DNA from 2 places in the Arthrobacter sp. BPSS-3 genome. Region 1 is predicted to be linked to the other one. Evidence: riboswitches for the same ligand, from Rfam matches in the RefSeq annotation. Region 1 holds a riboswitch; the other holds the start of a gene.
What was found. A riboswitch is a leader RNA that binds a small molecule or an ion and turns the genes downstream of it on or off. The one in region 1 is predicted to bind cyclic di-AMP.
Positions count from the first base shown of each region.

Region 2: linked by a shared signal. The riboswitch ahead of ACFVY3_RS12310 (M23 family metallopeptidase) and the one ahead of ACFVY3_RS11315 (hypothetical protein) in region 1 are both predicted to bind cyclic di-AMP.

Region 1 covers NZ_JBIMMV010000006.1:163,986-170,966, forward strand. The annotation lists gene ACFVY3_RS11290 (glycosyltransferase family 4 protein) at 1-1,027, shown strand, start outside; gene ACFVY3_RS11295 (DNA glycosylase AlkZ-like family protein) at 1,108-2,358, shown strand; gene ACFVY3_RS11300 (nucleoside deaminase) at 2,396-2,899, opposite strand; gene ACFVY3_RS11305 (phosphatase PAP2 family protein) at 2,968-3,831, shown strand; gene upp (uracil phosphoribosyltransferase) at 3,844-4,479, shown strand; gene ACFVY3_RS11315 (hypothetical protein) at 4,599-5,330, opposite strand; cyclic di-AMP (ydaO/yuaA leader) riboswitch at 5,329-5,516, opposite strand; gene ACFVY3_RS11320 (ArnT family glycosyltransferase) at 5,727-6,981, opposite strand, start outside.
Region 2 covers NZ_JBIMMV010000007.1:138,254-145,234, reverse strand. The annotation lists gene ACFVY3_RS12345 (helicase-associated domain-containing protein) at 1-64, opposite strand, end outside; gene ACFVY3_RS12340 (hypothetical protein) at 76-309, opposite strand; gene ACFVY3_RS12335 (cold-shock protein) at 487-870, shown strand; gene ACFVY3_RS12330 (DUF3027 domain-containing protein) at 881-1,558, shown strand; gene ACFVY3_RS12325 (MFS transporter) at 1,601-2,932, shown strand; gene serC (phosphoserine transaminase) at 2,958-4,088, opposite strand; gene ACFVY3_RS12315 (metal-dependent transcriptional regulator) at 4,342-5,037, shown strand; cyclic di-AMP (ydaO/yuaA leader) riboswitch at 5,157-5,399, shown strand; gene ACFVY3_RS12310 (M23 family metallopeptidase) at 5,402-6,220, shown strand; cyclic di-AMP (ydaO/yuaA leader) riboswitch at 6,333-6,526, shown strand; gene ACFVY3_RS12305 (NlpC/P60 family protein) at 6,793-6,981, shown strand, end outside.

The DNA.
Region 1 (6,981 bases):
CCGCGCCCTCGACGCGCTCGGGGTGCCCGCCACGACCCGGACCGCCGACGGCGGCTGGCCGGTGGGCGGCCCTGCGGACCGGGCGGCGCTGGCGGAACCTGCCGGCACCGGGACCGTCACCCTGGTGGACGGGCTGGTGGCCTGCGGTGCCCCGGAGCAGCTGGAGGCCGCCGCCCGCGCCGGGACGCCGGTGTGGATCCTGCTCCACATGCCGCTCGACGGGTATGCCGACCTGGAAGGACGCGCGGTTGCCGCCGCGGCCGGGGTGATCTGCAGCAGCAGTTCCGCCGCGGCGGAACTGCGCGCCCGGCACGGCCTCGACGGCGCTGCAACCGGCGCTGATACCACCGTCGCCGTCGCGTTGCCCGGCACCGACCGCGCCGGGACGGCGGCTGGATCCACCCCACCGCACCTGGCGATGGTGGCCGCGCTGCTGCCGAACAAGAGCCAGCTGTTGTTCCTCCGGGCGCTCACAGCCCTGACCGACCTGGACTGGACCGCCGCCCTCGTCGGGGCGGACACCGCGGACCCGGATTACGCCGCCCTGCTCCGCGCCGAAACGGAACGGCTGGGGCTCGGTGCCCGCGTCCGGATCACGGGCGAGCTCCGCGGGGACGCCCTGGACGCCGAATGGGCCCGGACCGACCTCACGCTGCTGATCTCGCGCGCGGAAACCTTCGGCATGGCCGTCACCGAGTCCCTCGCCCGCGGCATCCCCGCGATCATCCGGCGCGGGACCGGGGCGCTGGAGGCCCTCACGGCCGGAACTCCGCAGGCCGGAACTCCGCAGGCAGGATCCGGGGCGGCCAGGGCAAAGGGCGGAGAGGCCGAAGGGGACGACGCAGGGCTGCCGGGCGCCGCCGTCGCGCTCGCCGACGATCCCGCACCCCTGACGGAGCTGTTGCGCCGCTGGCTCACCGAGCCGGAGCTCCGGGCACGCTGGCACGCCGCTGCACTGGACGCCCGGCAGCACCTGCCCGGGTGGGATGCGACGGCCCGCACGGTGCTGGAAATCCTGGGCCGGTAACCGGCCGCCCCACCCCGCCGCCGCAGTCGTCGCGGGGCAGCCCCGTATCGCCGTCCGCGGCATGGATGGACAATGGGCGCATGAGCACCCAGCCAGCCACGGTCAGCCTTCCGCCCCAGAGCCTCACGGCCGCAAACCTCCGCGCCTGGTCCTGGCACCGGCAGGGCCTGGACGGGTCGCTGGCCGGCTGCACCGCCGGGCAGGTGCTCGCACGGGCGGGCTGGGCCCGGTCCGTCGGCGGCGCCAACCCCTACCTCTCCCTGTTCGCCCGTGCCGGCCTCCGCCGCGGCCCGGTGGACGCCGACGTCGACGCCCAGCGGATCCTGGAACTTCCCACGGCACGCGGCTGCACCTACGTCCTGGGCAGCGACGACTTTGCCTGGGCGCTGCGCCTGGGCCGCCCCGCCGCGGAGGCCGCCGTCTCGGTTCTGACCCGGCTCGGCGTGGACCGCGGCGAAATCACCCTGCTCGAGGAACAGGTCCGGCACGTCCTGGCCGAGGCCGGTACCCCGCTGGACCCGCGGCAGCTCAAGGAGGAACTCGGCGACGCGGTCCAAAGCCTGGGTGAGGAAGGGAAGAAGAAGGGTGCCGCCACCACGCTGCCGGCGGCGCTGGGCATCCTGCAGGCGGAGGGCCGCATCCGCAGGGTGCCTGCCGACGGCCGCCTGGACCGGCAGCGCTACGCCTACGAGGCCTGGGACCTGCCCACCAGCGATCTCACCGACGAGGAGGTCCGCGCCCTGCTGATGCGCCGCTACCTCGGCTGGACCGGCGGCGCCACCGCTAAACAGTCCCAGTGGTTCACGGGCTTCACCGTGGCGCAGACCCGCGCGGCACTGGCGGAAGCCGGCGCCGTCGACGTCCCGCTCCCCGGGGACGCGGGCAAGGACAGTGCCGTGCTGTGGATCCTGCCCGACGACGTCGACCGCCTCGCCGCCTTCACCGCCCCCGCGGAGGAACAGATCCAGCTGCTCGCCGGGACCGATTCGCTGGTGCTGCTGCGGCGGAACGCGGCCGAGCTGCTGGACGAGGCGGACCACCGCAAGGCCGGGCTCAGCTCGCTGGCACTGCAGGCAGACCTGCCGGACCACCCGATCCTGGACCGTGGCCGGATCATCGGACTCTGGCAGTACGACCCGGAGACCGGGAAGATCGCCGCCTGGGTGTTCGGCTACCTGACGCCCGCGGTGAGCCGGCGGATCGCGGAGGTGGAGGTTTGGATCCGGGAGGATCTGGGCGACTTCCGGGCCTTCAGCCTCGATTCCCCGGCCTCCCGCCGGAAGCGCATCGACGCGCTGCGGGCGTCGACGACGGCCACCGCCGAACGCTAAGCAGGATCAGGGGAGGGGCCGGGACGAAGAACCGGAATCAGGCGCCGCGGTGCTCGGCGAAGAAGTCCCGCAGCAGGTCCCCGCACTCGTCCTCCCGCACGCCGCCGTAGACCTCCACCCAGTGGTTTAGCCGGCGCTCGCGGAGAATGTCGAAGACGGACCCCGCGGCGCCCGCCTTCTCGTCCCAGGCGCCGAACACCACGCGGGGAATGCGGGCCAGCACCACGGCGCCGGCGCACATCGCACACGGCTCCAGCGTCACCACCAGGGTGCAGTCCGCCAGCCGCCAGCCGTCGTCGCGCGCCCCCTCGTCGGCACGGCGCTCGCGAAGCCGCGCGGCCGCTTCCCGGATGGCGACCATCTCGGCGTGCGCCGTCGGGTCCCCGAGAGCCTCCCGCTCGTTCCGGCCGGTGCCCAGCACCGTGCCGTCCGGGCCGATCACCACGGCCCCGATCGGCACGTCCGCGGTGGCGAGGGCCTGCCGCGCCTCGCTCAGGGCGAGGCCCATCCACTCGGCATGGCGGGGCTCGGGCGATGTCATGGCTCAATGGTAGTTTCGATCCTAAGCAAGCTGTGCACCGTGGGTGCACCGGACGTCGGGAGAACGCAGTGAGCACCAGGACTGAGAGCTGGCTGATGCGGCGCTGGGGCAAATGGGTGGTGCCCTACGCCGCGCTCTGGATCACCATGCTGCTGGGCGGCATCGCGGTGGTGGCGCTGGCCCTGACCAGCGCCGAGGTTTACGACAACGTAGTGGACGACGCCGGCCTGGCCAACCTGGACAAGCCCATGCTCGCCGCCATGGAACGGCTCCGCAGCCCCGGTCTGGATGCGTTCGTTACTGGGTTCACCAACATTGGCGGTGGCATCGGCATGCCGATCCTGGCCAGCATCCTCACCGCGCTGTTGATCTGGCGGACCCGGACCTGGCGCCCGCTGATCCTGATCGGCGGGGCGGCCGCAGTCTCCGTCACCGCTACCTCCCTGGGCAAGAAGCTCATCGGACGCACCCGCCCCGACCACGCCGATGCCGTCCCGCCCTACGAAAACTCGCCGTCGTTCCCCAGCGGCCACACCCTGAACACCACCGTGGTGATCTCACTGGTGGTCTACCTCACCTGCCTGCAGGTCCAGCGCACTATCGCCCGGGTGGGATTGATCACGGCCGGGGCGCTCTTCATCATCGCGATGGGCATGAGCCGGGTGTTCCTGGGCCATCACTGGATGACCGACGTGATCTTCGGCTGGGCGCTGGGCCTGGGCTGGGTGGGGATCGTGATCCTGGCGCATCGGCTGTTCCACGTGATCAGGCACCGGGAACGGACCGGCCCGGCACCCACCTTCGACAACGGCCAGCGCCTGCGCGAGAAGGCGCCGGACGGGCACCACGACGCCGAAACGGCGCATGGTCGCGGGGTGGCCGACGACGCCGGGACCCCCGGCGGGCGGGGTCGGTCCGAAGCGTCCGGATGATAGTTTTGACCCATGCGCACTCTCGTTGTCGACCACCCGCTGGTGGCCCATAAGCTCACCGTTCTGCGGGACAAGAACACCCCGTCACCCGTCTTCCGCCAGCTCACCGAAGAGCTGGTCACGCTGCTGGCGTACGAGGCAACCCGCGACGTCCGTACCGAACCGGTCACCATCGAGACGCCGGTCAGCACCACCATCGGCACGGCCTTCACCAAGCCCACCCCGCTGGTGGTCCCGATCCTCCGCGCCGGCCTTGGCATGCTCGAGGGCATGACCAAGCTGGTCCCCACCGCGGAGGTCGGCTTCCTGGGCATGGCCCGCGACGAGGAAACCCTGGACATCATCACCTACGCCGAGCGGCTCCCCGAGGACCTGACCGACCGTCAGATCTTCGTCCTGGACCCGATGCTGGCCACCGGCGGCACCCTGCGCGAGGCGATCAAGTTCCTCTTCAAGCGCGGCGCCTCCGACGTCACCTGCATCTGCCTGCTGGCCGCCCCCGAGGGCCTGGCCAAGCTGGAGGAAGAGCTCTCCGACGCCAACGTCACGATCGTGCTGGCCTCCATCGACGAGAAGCTGAACGAGAAGTCCTACATCGTCCCCGGCCTGGGCGACGCCGGCGACCGGCTCTACGGCATCGCCGGGTAGCGCGTCCGCTTTCCCTCGGGCCGCTGAACGGGCCGCCCGGGGATACAGCAAAGGCACCGGATCTGAGAAGATCCGGTGCCTTTGTTGTCTCTGCGCGGGGTGGCGTCAGCCTTGGCGGCTTAGTACCAGTTGTTCGCGTAGTGGAAGTTCAGGGCGCCGCAGGGGGAGCCGTACCGCTCCTGCACGTACTGCAGGCCCCAGTTGATCTGGGTGCGGTAGTTGGTCATGTAGTCCGCGCCGGCGCTGGCCATCTTCTCGGCCGGGAGGGACTGGACCACGCCGTAGGCACCGCTGGACGGGTTGGTGGCCGTGGTCTTCCAGTCCGATTCGCGGGTCCAGAGCTTCATCAGGCACTGCATCTCGCTCGGGGCCCAGCCGTGGGCCGGCAGCTGCGAGGCGGCGTAGGCCTGGGCACCGGCGGGATCGTCGACCGCCACCGGCTGCGGGGCCGGGGCGGGTGCCGCCGCGGGAGCCGGAGCAGCCGGTGCGGGGGCCGGGGTGGACGGCGCCGGGGTCTCGGGCATGACCTTGGAGGCCTGGGCTTCGACGCTGGCCGGTGCCGTGGCCGGGGTGTAGCTGCCGAGCCGTTCCAGGTCGGAGAGCTGCAGGGCCGGTGCCTGGGTGGCGGTCGCGGCCGGGGCAGTAGTGCCGGTGGCCTGGCCTGCGGCGCCGGCGCCCAGCAGTACTGCGGCCGCGGTCAGTGCGACGGCGGTGAGCTTGCCCTTGGAGCCAAAGCTGGCGCGGCCTCGGGTGGCCGAGCCCTGGGCCGGGTCGGCGCGGTGGCGCGCGACGTCGGCCGAGGAGGTGCGTTTAGCGCCTTTTAGGCGCACGGGTGCCTTGTGTTCAGTCATGTTCGCCTCTCAACGCCTACGGAGTTAGCTGTCGGGTTCGGATGAGAAATCCGGCCGCTCGGATGATCAACGAGTCGGCTTTACCCCAAGGGGTGCATGGATGCAGGTGCCCGGGAACTCTGGGTTCCCCGTCTCTGCCTCAATCCATGGAATCCGGGAAGCGGCAGAGTTTGGCGTCAGACCCGGATATGCGGCCAGATCGATGGCCGCACCATAAAAACGGTACCGGACTTTCTCCCTCATGTCACATTTAGGTAACGCCGCGGTGTGGCTGGTTGCCGATTCGCGGTGGGCTGGCCCCGCTTTTCGGGCCGTTTCGACGGTTCCCCGCACGCCCGACGCTTGGAGACGTCTATTCGGCAGGGAACCGTCGAAACGGCGGACCGTCCGGAGCGGCTACTTCGCCAGCAGGTACACCGTGGTGCCGCCGACGCTCTGGGCGGGGTAGGTGGCCGCCACCCAGTCGGCGATCCTGGCGGCGTCGTCGGATCCGCTTTCGCCCTGCATGGTGCGGCCGGCGATGAAGTAGTGGATCCGGCCGTCGGCGACGTACTGCTGGAACTGCTCGAGCGTGGGTGCGGGGTCGGTGCCGTTGAACCCGCCCACGGCCATCACGGGCAGCTGCGTGGCGAGCTGGTAACCGGCGGCGTTGTTGGACCCGACGACGGCGGCCGCCCAGGTGTAGCGGCCGGCGTCCGTTTCGAGGGCATCCACCAGGGCAGACGACGGGGTGGTCGCGCCGAGGAGCCCGCCCATACCCCCGCCCATGCCCCCGCCCTGGCTGCGGACGGTGCCGTTGGTCCCGTTGCTGTTGGCCCCGGCGCCGTTGGTCGGGCCGAAGGGATTGCCCTGCGCGGTGCCCATGGTTCCGCCCGTGCCGCCGAACATGGCCGGCAGGCCCGCCCGGCCGCCCACCGCAGGCCCCGCGCTGACGATCGAGCCGGAATGCGCGGTGGCGGCGGTGGACAGCGAGTACGCCAAGGGACCGGCGAGGGCCGCGACGACGGCGAGCCCCGCCGTCGTACGTCCCAACAGCGCCGCCGTCGTACCGCCCGGGGACAGTGGCCCAATGGTCCCGGCGGCTACAGCGCCGGCGGCCCGGGCCCGAATGGCCGGAACCATCACGCCGACGGCCGCGGCCAGCGCCACGGCGAGAACCAGCCAGCGCAGCCACGGAACGAACGCGGGCGTGCGGCCCAGCAGCTCGAAAGCCATGAAACCGGCCGCGGCCACCGCGGCGGCGAGCGTCCCGGCGGCAACGGGTTGATCCCGCCGCTGCCACAGCAGCACCGACCCCAGACCGGCCAGCCCGGCGACCCCCGGGGCCAGCGCCACCATGTAATACGGATGGATGATGCCGGCCATCAGGCTGAACGTCAGCCCGGTGACCAGCACCCAGCCGCCCCAGACCACCACGGAGGCGCGGACGGCGTCGGTCCGTGGTGCCCGCCGGCCCAGCCACAGCAGCCCGGCCGCCAGCAGCAGCACCGACGGCAGCAGCCACGCGATCTGCCCGCCGAACTCGCTGTTGAAAAGCCGGAGCAGGCCGGGGGTGCCCCAGCCGTTGCCGCCGCCGACGCTCCCGGTCTCGTCCCCGCTGAGCCGGCCCAGGCCGTTGTAGCCCAAGGTAAGTTCCAGGATGGAGTTGCCC
Region 2 (6,981 bases), on a different contig from region 1:
GGGCGCGCAACGACTCGTCGCTGCGCGCCTGCAGGTCCTCGCCGAGCGCGCGGATCTGGGACATGGTCGTTTCCGTCAGCCCCTGCCGAGGCCGCGGGCACGGCGGCGGGCAACGACGGCGTCGAGCACCAGGAGGGCCATCAGCAGGAACGCAGCCGGGAGGCCGTACAGCGCGGCCGCGGTCAGCCAGACCGGCGCCACGGCGTTGCCGGCGGCCAGGGCGATCACCGCGCCGAAGGCGGCCAGGGAAAGGACGGCGACGGCGGCGGCGAGGATCAGCAGGGAGCGCCGGAGACGCTGTGGAGTCATGACAGCAACGCTAACAGTCCGCCTGCATCCGCGCCTCAAGCGCTCAAATCTGCCCGGGCACGATAACCTTGAAGGAACAGACCAACACGGTCGGGGCGGTCATACCCTGAACCCGCACATCGGTGCGGATGCGGTGACCGCCGGCCGCGTCCCAGCAGAACGAAGAAGGTTGATTACGTGCCTACCGGCAAGGTCAAGTGGTATGACAAGGACAAAGGCTTCGGATTCCTCGCGGGCGAGGACGGCCAGGAGGTCTTCTTGCCCAAGTCCGCATTGCCCGAGGGCGTCGTTGAGCTGAAGGCCGGAACCCGGGTTGAGTTCGGCGTGGCCGACGGCCGCAAGGGCGCCCAGGCCCTGGGCCTGCGGGTGCTGGACAAGACTCCGTCGATCGCCAAGGCGAAGCGGCCCAGCGCCAAGGACCTCGCGCCCCTGGTCCAGGACCTGGTGACGGTGCTGGACAACCTCTCCGGCACCCTGTCGGCCGGCAAGTACCCCGAGGGCAACAAGGCGAAGGCTATTGCCGCCGCCCTGCGCAAGGTTGCCGACGAGCTGGACGCGTAGGGTCCGGCCGATGACTGCGGAACCTGAAGAGACCGGCTCCCCGGTGCCCGACTCCGGACGGAAGCCGGCGTCCAAGGCGTCCGCCGCCGGAGCGAAGGGCACGAAGTCGGCGGCCAAACCGCGCTATGGGGTGCCCGTGTGGCGGGTGGGCAAGCCCGACGCCTTCCTGGCCGCGTCCGTCGACGTCGCCCGTGCCGCGGTGGAGGGCATCGCCGAGCCCGGGCAGGTGGGCCGCCACCTGGCCGCCAAGAGCGAGGGTGACCGCCTGGTGACCCATCTGTTCGAGTCCAAGCTTCCCGGCTACGGCGGCTGGCAGTGGTACGCCGTGCTGACCCGCAACTCCCGCTCCAAGGTGGTGACGGTGGACGAGCTGGGGCTGCTGCCCTCGGAGGACTCCATCCTGGCCCCCGAGTGGGTGCCGTGGGCCGAACGCGTCCGGCCCGAGGACGCCCAGCCCGACGACGGTCACGAGGACGCCGGGGCTGAGCACCGGGACGAGTCCGACGCCGAGGCCGACCATGCCGGCAGCCCCGACGCCGCCCGGGACGACGCCGTGCAGGACGCCCCCCAGGACGAGTCGGGCCAGGACGATGCTCCCGCGGAGTCCGGGACCGGCGCGACGGACGAGCCCGGGGACGAACCCGACGAACGCGCAGCGGACGCCCGGTCCGTCGCCGGGACCGACTAGCGGTTTGGCGGCGTTCAGGGCGGAGCAGCGGGAGGACCTTCCATGAGGTCCACCTTCAAATCGCTGCACATCCTGAACTACCGCATCTGGTTCCTCGGGGCCCTGGTTTCGAACATCGGCACCTGGATGCAGCGGACCGCCCAGGACTGGCTGGTCTTCGATCACCTCAGCCACCAGGACGCCGGCGCCATGGGCATCACCATGGCCCTCCAGCTGGGACCACAGCTGTTCCTGGCCCCGGTCGCCGGACTGGTGGCCGACCGCTTCAACCGCAAGACCCTCCTGAACCTCACCCAGTCGTCCATGGCGCTGCTGAGCGCCCTGCTGGGCGCGCTGGTGCTCTCCGGGGCGGCGCAGCTCTGGCACGTGTACATCTTTGCCCTGCTTTTGGGCGTCGTCTCGGCCGTCGACGCCCCGGTCCGCCAGACCTTCGTCTCGGAGCTGGTCAAGGACGACTACCTGCCCAACGCCGTCGCCCTCAACAGCGCCTCCTTCAACGTCGCCCGGATGATCGGGCCCGCGGTCGCCGGTGTCCTGACCGTCGCGATCGGGCCCGGCTGGGTGTTCCTGGTCAACACCCTGACCTTCGTGGCGCTGCTGGCCAGCCTCGCCCGGATCCCGACGGCGTCGCTGCGGAAACTCCCCAAGGCGCGCGGCGGCAAGGGCCGGATCCGGGAGGGACTGCGCTACGTGCGGCACCGGCCGGACATCGTGGTGGTCCTCGTGGCGGTCTTCATCGTCGGGACCCTGGGCCTGAACTTCGTGCTCTTCATCGCCGCGATGGTGGGCACCGAGTTCGGCCTCGACGCCGGCGCCTTCGGGCTGATGAACTCGATCATGGCCATCGGCTCGGTTGCCGGGGCCCTGCTCTCGGCCGGCCGCGGCCGCCCGCGGATGCGGATGATCTTCGGGGCCGCCGGGGTCTTCGGCATCACCTCCGGGCTGGCCGCTCTGGCCCCGAACTACTTCTGGTACGGCGTGGCGCTGGTGCCGGTGGGGCTGTGCGCCATCACCATGATGACCAGCGCCAACGGCTATGTGCAGACCACCACGGACCCGGCCATGCGCGGCCGGGTGATGGCCCTGTACATGGCGATCTTCATGGGCGGAACACCCATCGGGGCACCGTTCGTGGGCTGGGTGGCAAACGTCGCCGGCCCTCGCTGGTCCATGGGCGTCGCCGCCGCCGCCGGCGTGGGCGCGGCCCTGATCGGGATGGTCTGGATCATCCGGGCACGCCACCTGCGGATCGCCTTCAACCGGCGGGCCCGCGGCCTGCGCTTCTTCCGGCTGGTGCCCGGTGGGGCGATCGGCACGGCAGACGACGACGGCGTCGTCCGGGCGGTAAACCCCGACGACGCCCCCAGCCGCTAGGCCGCCCCGGAGGGCGGCCCCGGGCCTACTTCGCCAGCTCTGCCACGACGTAGTCGATGCACTCCAGCAGGGCCGACACGTCGTCCGGCTCGATCGCGACGAAGGTCGCGATCCGCAGCTGGTTACGGCCCAGCTTCCGGTACGGCTCGGTGTCGACAATCCCGTTGGCGCGCAGCACCTTGGCGATCGCGGCGGCGTCGACCGACTCGTCGAAGTCGATCGTGGCGATCACGTTGGAGCGGTCGGCCGGGTCCGTAACGAACGGGGTGGCAAAGCTGGACGCCTCGGCCCAGCGGTAGATCCGTCCCGCGGAGTCGGCGGTGCGTGCCGCGGCGAAGTCCAGGCCTCCGCTGGCGTTGAGCCAGCGCACCTGCGCGTCCAGGGTCACGAGGGTCGCCAGCGCGGGGGTGTTATAGGTCTGGTTCAGCCGCGAGTTGTCGATGGCAGTCTGCAGGTCCAGGAAGTCCGGGATCCAGCGGCCGGAGGCCTTGACCCGGGCGGCCCGCTCCAGGGCCGCGGGGGAGAACAGGCCAAGCCACAGTCCGCCGTCGGAGGCGAAGTTCTTCTGCGGCGCGAAGTAGTAGACGTCGGACTCCGCGACGTCGACATCCAGGCCGCCGGCGGCGGAGGTCGCGTCGACCAGGACCAGCGAGCCCTCGTCCGCGCCGGCCACCCGCCGGACCGGGGCGGCCACGCCGGTGGAGGTCTCATTCTGCGGCCAGGCGTAGACGTCCACACCGGTCTCCGCCCGCGCCTCGGGCCGGGTGCCCGGCTCCGCCTTAATGATCGAGGACTCGGCCAGGAAAGGCGCCTTGTTCGTGGCCGCGGCGAACTTGGACCCGAACTCGCCGAAGGAGAGGTGCTGGGCCTTGTTCTCCACGAGCCCGAAGCTGGCGACATCCCAGAACGCCGTGGAGCCGCCCACGCCCAGGACCACCTCGTAGCCCTCGGGGGCGCGGAAGAAGTCGCTGAGGCCGGAACGGACCGAGCCCACCAGGTTCTTGACCGGGGCCTGGCGGTGCGAGGTGCCGAGCAGGGTGGCCGAGGCCGACGCCAGGGCCTCCATCTGTTCCGGGCGCACCTTCGAGGGCCCGGCGCCAAACCGGCCGTCCTTGGGAAGAAGGTTCGCGGGGATGGTGATGCTGGTGTCGCTCACAATGGCTCCAATGGTCGGCTGGGTGCGAGAGGTGGCTGGTCGGCCGGTAAGGACCGCTTCCATTCTGCCCGACGGCGGCCCCGGCGCCGGAAAACGGGCTGTCATAGTCCGGTCAGGAAGTCGGCCCTCAAATTATCCGGAGTAATTCACAATAGGCTAGGCTGTCCGGAGCGTATGGCGGATCCCGGGTGGCCGCACCCCGCACGTTGTACGGTGGAATGACGCAAGGACGGCGCTCAAGGAGCTGAGCTGGATGACGGATCTGATCGACACTACGGAGATGTATCTTCGGACCATTCTGGAGCTTGAGGAAGAGAACATCGTCGCGCTCCGGGCCCGCATTGCCGAGCGACTCCGCCACTCCGGACCCACCGTCTCCCAGACCGTCGGCAGGATGGAACGCGACGGGCTGGTAGTGGTTTCCGGCGACCGCCACCTGGAGCTGACCGAGGTGGGTCGGCGGCGCGCCACCGAGGTGATGCGCAAGCACCGCCTCGCCGAACGGCTGCTGGCCGACGTGATCGGCCTGGACTGGGCCTATGTCCATGAGGAAGCCTGCCGCTGGGAGCACGTGATGAGCGAACGGGTTGAGCGCCGCATCTTCGAGATGCTGGACCACCCCACCGTCTCCCCGTACGGCAACCCCATCCCGGGCCTCGCCGAACTGGGCGGTCTGCCGACGGCGGAACAGGCCGACGGCGTCGTCAACCTCCTGGACGCCATGGCGGGATATGCCGCGGACTCCAGAATCACCGTGAGCCGGCTTGCCGAACCCATCCAGGTGGAACCCGAGCTGCTGGTGCAGCTGGACGAGGGCGGTATCCGGCCCGGGGCCACCGTCTCGCTGGAGCGGGTGGGGGAGTACATCTCCGTCCGCGTCCCCGACATTGAGGGCGCGCTCGAGCTGCCGCCCGAGGTCGCCGCCCACGTTTTCGTTACCCGCGGGTAGGTCGACGCGGAAGCATACCGTAAGGGTGCTGTTTACTAGCCCGTCTAGGAGATAACGAAATTATTACTACGGGTCTTAATCCCCTATAGTTATCGACTAGTACCGAGACTAAAGCGTTACCTGATCCGAAGCCGAGCTCTGCCAGCGGATCAGGGTGCGAATCACCTTCTGGCAGAGGCGGGGGAACCACTACCGGCCGGTAATTCCGGCCTTGGGGTGAAGTCCGCTAGCGGCAAGCGAACTCTCTGAGGACACCATTTCCGGGTGCCTCTCTGCCTGGATGCTTGCATCGGCGGACCGGGTCTATGCACTCTCTGACCCGAATCCGACAGCTAACTTCGCAGGCTTTTCAGAGAGGAACCACTTGAGCACGCAGACCGTCCGCGGGCGCCGCCGCGCCGCCGGCCCGGCTCCGGAGCCGCGCCCCGCCGTCGACGTCACCGCCCCGCGCCCCCGCGACGCGCACCGGGACGAGCGCCGCAGCCGGCGCAGCCCGCTCCGCCAGGTCGCAGACTTCGCCGCCGTCACCGGCATGGGCCAGAAGGCCGGCATGACCCTGGCCGCCGCTGGCATCGCGCTCACCGTGGCCGTCCCCGTTACCGGCCCCGCTCTGGCCGTCGACGCCCCCACCTCGGGATCTGTCTCCGCGGCGGCCCAGCCCGAGGTCAAGGCCGCCGCGGCCCAGATCGACTTCAACCGCACCGCCGTCACCACCAAGGGCGACCCGGACGGCAAGCTCAAGCAGCTGCTCAGCGCGCAATCCGTCGGCTCCATCACCCGCGCCGCATCCGCGGGGACGCTCGGCGCCCCGCTGGACACCATGATCACGGCTTCGCCCTTCGGTTACCGGATCAGCCCCATTACCGGCGCGGTGGGCGAATTCCACCGCGGCCAGGACTACGCCGCCCAGTGCGGGACGGCCGTCCATGCCGCAGCAAGCGGCACCGTAACCTTCTCCGGCTGGCACCCCTACGGGGGCGGCAACCGGATTGTGGTCGACCATGGCAATGGCCTGGAGACCACGTATAACCACTTGTCGTCATCCAGCGTCCACGTCGGCCAGAAGGTCTCCCGTGGCGATGTGATAGCGATGAGCGGAACAACCGGTGCCTCCACCGGCTGCCACCTCCACTTCGAGGTGATGGTCAATGGGGACGTCGTTGATCCGCTGGGCTGGCTCTAGAAGAGCCCTTCGCAATGCTCACACTTCCGTGACACGCCGTGATCTGAATGTGACATTGAGTCCGAACTGTTGTACCGTATGAAGCACGCCAACTTCACCGAAGTTGGCGCTCTTGAGTGGATTGCCTAACTCTGCCACCGCTCAAGGTCCGTTCGCATGACATCGTCTGGCAGGGGCGGGGGAACCAATTTTGGTCTTCGCAAGAGGGCCTAGGGGTTAAGTCGCAAAGCTTCCCAGGAAGCGGAGCGGCCGGGTGACTCCCATCCGAATCCGACAGCTCACCTCGTAGGCATTGGGAGAGGCTACTTTCGTGTCTTCACGCCACAATGCTGCGCGTTTTCGCGCCGGCGAGGCTCAGTCGAGCCCGCTGATGACCATGCACCGCGTTGCCCTTGCCGGCGCCCGGGATGGTTCACGCAATGCAGTTCCTGCTTTTGGCGCGTCTTCGCAGTACACCCTTCGCTAAAGAAACCCGTTTCGGGGCGATCCGGCGTACCCCCAAGATGCCGGAGCGTCCTTAGTCCCGCCTGTTCAAGAGCGCGGACACAAAGGATCACGAAAGAGAGAACTAAATGACTACTCGTGCAACCATTGCACGCCACCGCGCGGAGGTCACCAAGACCAACTCGCTGGCTGTCATTGCCAAGGCCGTCGGCGACAACGCCGGTGGCATGGGTCGCCAGGCTGCGGTTATCGCTGCTGCCTCGGGCCTGGTCCTGACCAGCGGTATCGCGGCCAACGCCGCCGAGACCAACGTTCAG